One region of the Telluria sp. RB2R28 genome, then DNA from elsewhere that is predicted to be linked to it. Evidence: riboswitches for the same ligand, from Rfam matches in the RefSeq annotation. Region 1 holds a riboswitch; the other holds the start of a gene.
What was found. A riboswitch is a leader RNA that binds a small molecule or an ion and turns the genes downstream of it on or off. The one in region 1 is predicted to bind cobalamin.
Positions count from the first base shown of each region.

Region 1 (4,630 bases):
TTGCGCAGGGAGCGCGCCCCGCGCCCAGCGCGACGCTGGCGTTTTCAGAGGATGACGGCGGCAACTGGCGCGCCACCTTCACGCCGCAGGCGGGCGCGCTGGCCGGCTTTCACGGCACCATCCGCAGCGAAGTGCGTTTCAGCGCGGCCGGCCGTGCGGGTGTCGTGTTGTTCGACGTGATTTATTCGCCCGAGTTGCCTGCCGTGTGGGCGGGCGCGCCGCGTGAAGCGATCGGCGCGGACGCGCTCGAGTTCATGCTGCCGCTCGATGTGCGCCTGGCTGGCCGCTACGTGGTCAGTGGCCGCATCGACGATGCGCTGGGCCGCCCGTTCGCGCTGGCGAGCTTCAACGAACTATTGGGGCAGGGCACGCAGTCGGTAGCGTTGCGCGTGCATGGCAAGCTGCTGCACGACACCGATCCTGGGCCGGCGTTGCCACTGGTGCTGCGCGATGTCGAAGGTTATTTGTTGCGCGAGAATGCCGACCCGGACCGGCTGCTCCTAGCGCGCCGCGAGGGACCCGTGCTGGTCAGCCGCACGCTGTCGCTATCGGGTGTGCCCAATAGCGAATGGCAGAGCGAGGAACGCAGCCGCTACCTGGCCGAGTATGCGAAAGACCGCGCGGCGGCGCGCGAGCGCTTGGCGGCGTTCGATCCGGCGGCCACCTTGCCGCCTCTTGCGTGCAGCGGGCCGGGGCTGGTTCAGTAGGGCACCAGCGGCAACTCCACCAGCGCGGACACCGCGATGGCGCAGCACAGCAAGCCCACGCCATACCAGCGTGCCATCGATCGTTTCAGTCTGTCCCGTGCGCGCATATGTCGTCTCCGCTGGCGGCCCGCCACCGTGCGTGGCCAAGGGCCAGTGTGCACGCCGAATATGTCAACAGTGTTGCAACGGCTCAACGTCATGCGCAAGAGAAAGACCGGGTGTGGCGGGTTCACCACGCTCGCGTGCGCCACCAGCGTAAAATAGCACCCTGAACGAAAGATAAAGAAAGCAACAGCATGTCGATACAATGGTTCCCGGGCCACATGAACGCGGCCAAGAAGGAAGCGGCCGAGCAGATGGAGAACATCGATCTGGTGATCGAAGTCCTCGATGCACGCCTGCCCGAGGCGAGCTGCAACCCACTGGTGGACCAGCTGCGCAAGTTCCGCCAGCGTCCCAGTCTCAAGATCCTGAACAAGATCGACCTCGCCGATCCGGTCGCCACCGCTGCCTGGAAAGCCTATTACGATGCGCAGGACGGCGTCACGGCCTACCCGATGACGACCAAGAAGCCGGCCGACGTCGCCCGCATCCCCGATCTGGCCCTGTCGCTGGCGCCGCACCGCGGCGTGCCAACGAAGCCGCTGCGCATCATGATCATGGGCATCCCCAACGTCGGCAAGTCGACGTTGATGAACGCGCTACTGAAAAAACGCGTGGCCAAGGTGGGCGACGAGCCGGCCGTGACCAAGGTCCAGCAGCGCCTGTACCTGAACAAGAACGTGGTCCTGGTCGACACGCCCGGCATGCTGTGGCCAAAGATCGCCATGGCCACCGACGGCCTGATGCTGGCAGCCAGCCACGCCATTGGCACCAACGCGCTGGTCGAAGAAGAAGTGGCCGAATACCTGGGCGAACTGCTGCTGCAGCGCTACCCGCACCTGCTCACCGCGCGCTATGGCCTGAAAACCGAGGGCATGGATGGTGTGGGCGTCATCGAAGGCGTCGCGATGCGCCGGGGCTTCCGTGTGCGCGGCGGCGAGTACGACTACGAAAAGGCAGCGCACTCGCTGCTGCAGGATTACCGCCAGGGCGCCCTGGGCCGCATCAGCCTGGAAACGCCGGATTCGCGCGCGGCCAGCCTGGCCCTGCACGCGGCCGAAGTGGCCGAGAAAGCCCGCCTGGCCGCCGAGAAGCTCGCTGCCAAGCTCGAAGAGCAGTCGCGCGGCAAGCGCGGCAGCTGACCCGACAGGGCGCGTGCCGACACGGTATAATCGCGCCGTTTTGGTGCTCTCGCGCGCATTCCAGCGCGCGAAGTTAAACGGGAAACACGACAGGGCTGCGCCGCGCGCCGTCCTGGAAGTGTGCTGCCCCCGCAACGGTCAACAAGCGCCGCGTCCGCACATCCTGCGCCGCGGCAGACAATCTCGATAACCACTGTCCGCACGACAGGAAGGTGAGGGCGTCCGCTTGCCAGCCCGGATACCGGCCAGGACAGGTGGAAGCGCAAGGCGCTTCCTTCGACGCCAGGCTGCGGGGACGCAGCGGGGCGCCCTTTACCGAGAACACATTCATCATGACTTTTGCAGCTCCCGCGCGCCGCGCGCCCCTCGCCGTGGCGTGCGCCTTCGCCGTGTCCACCTTCGCCACCCTCGCCACCGCGCAGGAAACGCTGGCGCCGGTCGTCGTCACCGCGTCCCGCTTCCCGGCCACCGCCACGCCAATCGGCGCCACCGTGATCACCGCCGAGCAGATCCGCAGCGCCGGCGTGGCCGACGTCAATGCCGCCATTCGCAAGATCGGCGGCGTCTTCGGCCGCCAGAGCCTGGACGGCTCGCCCGACTTCAGCCTGGACCTGCGGGGTTTTGGCACCAACAGCGCGCAGAACGTGGTGGTGATGGTCGACGGCGTGCGCCTGAATGAAAATGAGCTGGCCAGCACGGTGCTCTCGAGCATCCCGGTCGACACGGTCGAGCGCATCGAAATCACCCGTGGCGGCAGCAGCGTGCTGTACGGCGACGGCGCCACCGGCGGCGTGATCCAGATCTTCACCCGCCGTCCGCAAGGCAGCGGCACGCGCGGCACCCTGTTCGTGGAAGGTGGACGCTTCGACGCGCTCGACCTGCGCGCCTCGATCGCGCATGGCGCCGGCCCGTGGTCGTTCGACGCCGCCGTGGCCGACCGCCGCACCGACAACTACCGCGACAATAACAAGTACGAGCAGACGAGCTTCAGCGGCGGCGTGCAATATGCGTACGCCGCGAATGGTCGCGCTGGCCTGCGTTTCGAGAGCTCGCGCTCGAACTCGCGCCTGCCGGGTTCGCTGACCGACGCGCAGTTCCAGTCGATCCCGACCCAGAGCAATACGCCGGATGACTTCGGCTCCCTCGACACCGACCGTGTCAGCGCCTTCGTCGAACATCGCATTGGCGCCATCGAACTGGCGGCCGAGCTGTCGCACCGCGAGCGCGATGTTGGCTCGACGTATGTGTTCTCGGGCTTCCCATCGGCCTCGCGCTACCAGTCCGAGCAGACCCAGTTCTCGCCACGTCTGCGCCACACCGCCACGCTTGGCGACAAGCGCAATGAATTCGTCACCGGCATCGACCTGACCCGCTGGGATCGCCAAGTGACGTCGAGCTTCTCGGCCGGCGACGCGAAACAGGATTCCAAGGCGATCTATGTGCGCGACGAACTGACCTGGAACGCGCCGCACAATGCGCGCCTGGCCGTCGGCGCGCGCCATGAACGTTTCGACAAGGACTACGCCGACCCGCTCGCTTTCACCGCCCCGGAAGACACCGGGCAGTCGGTCAATGCGTTCACGGTCGAAGGCAGCGTCGACGTCGCGCGTGAAGTGACCATGTTCGCCAAGGCCGGCCGCAGCTACCGCATCGCCAATATCGACGAAAACTCGTACCGCGCCACAACGGATGTGCTGGCACCGCAAACCTCGCGCGACCTGGAGCTCGGCGTCGCCTTCGGCAACGATGCGCGCAAGGCCACGGCTCGCGTATTCCGGCACCGCCTGACGAACGAAATCTTCTTCGACCCGACGCTGGCGGGCGGCTTTGGCATCAACACCAACCTTGATCCCACCCGGCGCCAGGGTGTCGAAGTCGAAGGGCAGGCGCTGCTGGCGAACAACCTACGCCTGACGGGTGCCTGGCAATACGTGCAATCCGAGTTCCGCGATGGTCCGAACGCCGGCCGCGAGATGGTGCTGGTGCCCAAGCACGTCGTGACGACGCGCCTGGCCTGGACTCCAGGCAATGGCCAGACCGCCGATGTCGGCGCGCAGTGGGTGGCCAGCCAGCGTTTCGGCGACGACTTTGCCAACAGCTGCGACGCCCGCCTGCCGTCGTACACCACGGTCGACGCCCGCTATGCGCGCCGCTTTGGCCCATGGGAAGCGTCGGTGTCGGGCCTGAACCTGCTTGATCGTCAGCACTACAGCTATGCGTTCAGCTGCCGCGCCGGGATTTACCCGAGCGATGGCCGCCAGCTGAAGGTGTCGCTGCGCTACGACTTCTGATCCATGTTCTGCCGGGCGCGGACGGCTGATGTATTTGCATGCATGTTTCAGCGGTAAGCAAATGCAATAAATCGCGCCCTGCAGACAGGGAAACGGCAAAAAGTGGTAATCTCGCGATCGTTCGCTCAATCATATATGTGGAAGGATGTTATGCGCACTCTGCGTTTTGCCCTCGTTGCTGCCGCCCTGGTTGCCGGTTTCGCCAATGCTTCGCCGACTGATCCACGCGTCGGTTCCGAATACACCGTGCTGGCCGCGCCGCAGCCGACCCAGACCGTCGGCAAGAAGGTCGAAGTCGTTGAATTCTTCGCCTACCACTGCGGCGCCTGCAATGCGTTCGAGCCAACGCTCAATGCATGGATCAAGAAGCAGGGCGACAACATCGTGA
Region 1 is NZ_JCASIK010000001.1:191,448-196,077, forward strand. Features, by position in the region: gene AC56LV_RS00845 (hypothetical protein) at 1-707, shown strand, start outside; gene ylqF (ribosome biogenesis GTPase YlqF) at 1,004-1,951, shown strand; cobalamin riboswitch at 1,977-2,215, shown strand; gene AC56LV_RS00855 (TonB-dependent receptor) at 2,284-4,242, shown strand; gene AC56LV_RS00860 (thiol:disulfide interchange protein DsbA/DsbL) at 4,393-4,630, shown strand, end outside.

Region 2 (4,630 bases), on a different contig from region 1:
CAGCAGCAAGGACCAGTCGGGCGTGAACTGATACGTGGTGTACAGGTTCAGCAAGCCGTAGCCACCCAGGCGGCTGGTATTGGGCGCGTTGTCGAAACGGTCACCCGACACGGTCAGCTCGGCGCCGCTCTTTAACTGGCCCATCACGTAGTCGGCCGCGAAGTTGGCGTGCTTCTTCGCGCGGCGCGCCAGCTGGCGGCCGGTGGTGTCGTCACGCGGATCCTGCCAATCGAGGCTGGCGCGCAGGTTCACGTCCATCAGGCGCGTGCTGCCGGCCAGCGAGAAGCCTTCGAGCGTGGCTTCGTTGACGTTGTAGGCGCAGCTGCGGTTGATACCGTCCGGGCATGGCGTGCTGGATACGATCATGTCGGTCAGGCGATTGTGGAAGTACGTGGCGTCGAGGTTGTAGCCGTTGCCGTCGTAGCGCAGGCCCACTTCACGGTTGCGGCCTTTTTCCGGCTTGTTCGTCTCCAGGCCGTAGTTCGGGAAGTACAACTCATTGAAAGTCGGGGCGCGGAAGCTCGTGCCGATGCTGGCGGTGGCGCGCAGACCGTTGCCGAACTCGTAGCCGTAGCCGGCGGCGCCGGTATTCTGGCTGCCGTAGACCGAGCGGTCCTGGCGCGCGCTGACATCGAACAGATGATTGGCGCGCTTGGCCGAATACGCCGCTGCATATGAATTGGTGATGCGCGTCTTGCGCATCGACGCGACCTCTTCTTTGCGGTGGTTGAACAGCAGCTGCAGCGTGTCCTGGCCAATGGCGACGTTGTTCTGCCAAGAGAATTCGTTCTGCTCGGTGTCGGCCTGGCTGGCGCCGCTGGCCGTGGCGTTGCTGAAGCTGCCCGACTTGTCTTCCGAACGCGCGTACTGCACGGTGCTACGCCAGTTCGGCAGGATCTGGTTGGTCATGAAGACGGCGGCGGTATTGAGGTCCGTGTCGCTGTGCACATCGTAGCTGCCGGAACCACTGGCATCGTACTGGCTGTACGTGCGGCTGGCCAGGAACTGGGCGCCGATCTCGTGACCCGGCGCGAGCGCCATCGACACACGACCATTGGCGTTGCGGCGACGATAGCCGTCTTCGTCGGCGTTGTAGCCCGACGCACCCGGCCGCGTGGACGAGAAGCCATCCGACTCTTCGTAGCCGGCGCCGAAGGCATAGCTGATGGCATTCGGGCCACCGCTGCTGCCGAAGATGCCTGCATCGCCCTGCAGCGTCGCGTTGCTGCCGGCGCCGAGCGAAGCGGTGACGACAGGTGCGCCTTCGCCCTTGCGGGTGAATATCTGGATCACGCCGCCGATGGCGTCGGCGCCGTACAACGTGCTCAGTGGCCCGTAGACGATTTCGATGCGGTCGATGGCGCCCAGCGGGATGGCATTCCAGCTGGCAGTGCCGGTAGTGCCGGAGGCGATGCGCACGCCGTCGAGCAGCACGACGATCTGGTTGGCGTTCGCGCCGCGCACGTAGACGCTGGTGGCCGTGCCGGCCGGGCCGTTGCGGGCGATCTCGATGCCGCGCTGGCGCTGCAGGATGTCGGCCACCGAGCCGGCGCCCGAGCGCGCGATTTCTTCGGCGTTGATGACGGTGGTGTCGGCGATCAGGTCTGCAGCGGGTTGCGGCGTGCGGGTGGCGGTGACGACGACGGTGTCAGCGACTTCGGCGATGGCGGTGGACGAGATGAGGGCGAGTGCGAGCGACACGGCGGCCGCTTGCCGGCTTACTGGAAAATTCATGAGTGGTTCTTATCAAAGGCATCCCGCCGACGTCCCCGTGGGCTGGATTCAAAGGATCGCGCTGTGCGCGTATCCACCTTTTGGCCGGTATCCGGGCTGACAAGTATGGCCGTCCGACCTTCCCATGCTCAGAAAAGCACAGTGGTATGAGGGGGCGGTTTGCCGCAGGGCCCGATGAAAGGCTGCAGCACTTGCTTACCGTTGCGGGGGCAGCACGCGTTGGCCCTGTGAAGGGCTTCGTGTTTCCCGTTTAACTGCGCCTGCGAACGCAGGTGCGAGCACCAAAACGCGCTCATTATAAGGTGGTTGAACCGGGCATTGTCATATTTCCAGCACCATGACTTCGCCATAGCCGATCTGGTGTGGTGTCGATGCCGCACGCAGCGCAGCATCCTCCAATGTACCGCCGCCGGACATGGCGTGCAGCAGGCGCATGGTGCCGGCGTGGCAGATCACGAGTGCTGCGGCGCACCCTGCGCGCTGGATGTCGGCCCGAAACGCGGCCACGCGCACGGCCACCTGCAGGACGTTTTCGCCGCCGCCGGGGCGGTAGTGGAGCAGGTCGGCGTTCCAGGCATCGATCTCGTCCCGGGCGATAGTGTCCCAGTGGCGCAGCTCCCAGGCGCCAAAGTCCATCTCGGCCAGGCGTGCGTCGAACGTGGGCGCGGTTGACAGCTGCTGCGCCAATACGGCGCTGCGTTGCAAAGGGCTGGCGTAGACCGGCATGGTGCCGGGCAGGCCTTGATTGGTCAGCGCCGCCAGCACGCGTGCGGTGTCTGTTGCTTGCGCTGGCAGGTCGGTGCGGCCGTAGCAGTGCCCGGCCGGCACGCCCGGTTTCGGGTGGCGTACGAGGTACAGGCGCATCAGGCCAGCGCGCCGCGCCCGAGCGTGGCCAGTACCGCGATATAGATGGCGACTTCGGCCAACTGCTGCACGGCGCCCAGGCAGTCGCCCGTATAGCCCTGCAGCCGGCGCGTGAATGTGCGGGCTAGCCAGCGCGTGGCCAGCAAGGCCGCGAACAGCGCCGCGCCAATCGCCGCCAGGTCGAGCAGGCCGACGGCGAGCAGCACGATCGCTGGCATCAGCACCGTGAGCGTTGCGATCCCGAATTCGTTGCTGCTCATGCGCACGGCCAGCGGCTTGGCCTTGCCTTCCGCGCGAGCATATTCCATCTGCCAGATCAGGGACGTGGCGGCCAGGCGCGAAAGCGGGTGGGCCAGCAGCAGGGCGCCGACAGCAGTCAAGGGCGGCAGCGTGGCGAGTGCGGCCAGCTTCGCGCCCAGCATGCAGACGATACCGATCGCGCCATACGCACCGACGCGCGAATCCTTCATGATCTCGAGAGCGCGCTCCTTCGTCATGCCGCCGCCCAGACCATCGCAGGTATCGGCAAAGCCGTCTTCGTGGAAAGCGCCGGTGAGGTAGATCGTCGCGGCCGTGGAAAGGACGGCGGCCACTGGCGCTGGCAGCCAGTGCGCGGCGATGACGTAGACGGCCGCGCCGATCGCGCCCACCACGACGCCGACCAGCGGGAAGTAGCGCGACGCGTGATTGAGCCAGGCCGGCTCGAAGCCGACCCAGTGCGGGATCGGGATCCGCGTGAAAAACTGCAGCGCAATGAAGAACAGGCGCAGTTGATGGATCATCCCGCGTGCTCGCCGAGTTGTCCCGAGACCTGGGCCGATGCGAAGGTCGCCATCTCGCTCAGGAAGTTGGCCGCCGCGTGCAGCAAGGGCAGAGCGAGTGCGCTGCCGGTGCCTTCACCCAGGCGCAGGCCCAGGTCGAGCAGCGGGCTGGCCCCGAGCTGATCGAGCAGCAGGGCGTGGCCATGCTCGCCCGAGCAGTGCGCGAACACGCAGTAGTCGAGGATCGCCGGTTGCAGGCGCGCGGCGACCAGCAGCGCGCTGGTGACAATGAAGCCGTCGATCAGCAGCACCTTGCGCAGGCTGGCTGCCTGCAGCATGGCGCCGGCCATCATCGCGATTTCGAAGCCGCCGAAGGTGGCGAGGACGTCGAGCGGTTCGCGCACGCTGGCGTGATGCGCGACGGCAGCAGCAACCACGCGTTCTTTATGGCTGATGCCATCAGGCGTCAGGCCGGTGCCGGCGCCGACGCAGGCAGCCGCCGGCTGGCCGGTCAGCTTGTGCATCAGGGCTGCCGCGGCGGTCGTGTTCCCGATGCCCATTTCGCCGAAGCCCACGACATTGCCGGGCAGGTCGCGCGCCAGGGCCATGCCATGTTCGAGGGCGGTGGCGCAGTCCTGCGCCGACATCGCCGGTGCGATGGCGAAGTTGTTCGTGCCGTTGGCGACTTTACGGTCGAGCAGACCAGCGCGCACGCCGAAGTCGTGATTCACGCCGGCGTCGATCACGCGCAGCGCGCAGCCATTCTGGCGCGCGAACACATTGATGGCCGCGCCGTTGGCGAGGAAGTTTTCGACCATCTGCCAGGTGACGTCCTGGGGATAGGCGGAAATGTCTTCGGCGACCACGCCATGGTCGGCTGCGAAAACGAGGATGGCAGGCTGGTCGATCGTCACCCGGGTTGTCTGCTGGATCAGGCCCAACTGGCAGGCGAGATCCTCGAGACGTCCCAGGCTACCAAGCGGCTTGGTCTTGTTATTGATCGCGGCGGCCAGGGATTGGGACAGCGCCGCATGGGCGATCGGGGCAATAACAGGAATATGCATGAGTAATGAAAAGGTCGCTATGGGCGGCGGCCACGATATCACAAGAGAAAGCATTGCAAGACCATCCTGGCTTTGTTATAGTCTCGCTCCTCGACGCAGACGCCGCCTCAAACGCAGCGACAGCGAAGAAAAAGAAGTAAAGAAGGGGTTGACGAAAAATGAGAAACACTTCATAATCTCGCCTCTCTGCTGCTAACGAACACAACG
Region 2 is NZ_JCASIK010000012.1:13,490-18,119, forward strand. Features, by position in the region: gene AC56LV_RS24310 (TonB-dependent receptor domain-containing protein) at 1-1,734, opposite strand, end outside; cobalamin riboswitch at 1,800-2,035, opposite strand; gene AC56LV_RS24315 (histidine phosphatase family protein) at 2,056-2,598, opposite strand; gene AC56LV_RS24320 (adenosylcobinamide-GDP ribazoletransferase) at 2,598-3,380, opposite strand; gene cobT (nicotinate-nucleotide--dimethylbenzimidazole phosphoribosyltransferase) at 3,377-4,423, opposite strand; gene AC56LV_RS24330 (hypothetical protein) at 4,422-4,619, shown strand.
Region 2: another riboswitch for cobalamin. It lies ahead of AC56LV_RS24310 (TonB-dependent receptor domain-containing protein); the one in region 1 lies ahead of AC56LV_RS00855 (TonB-dependent receptor).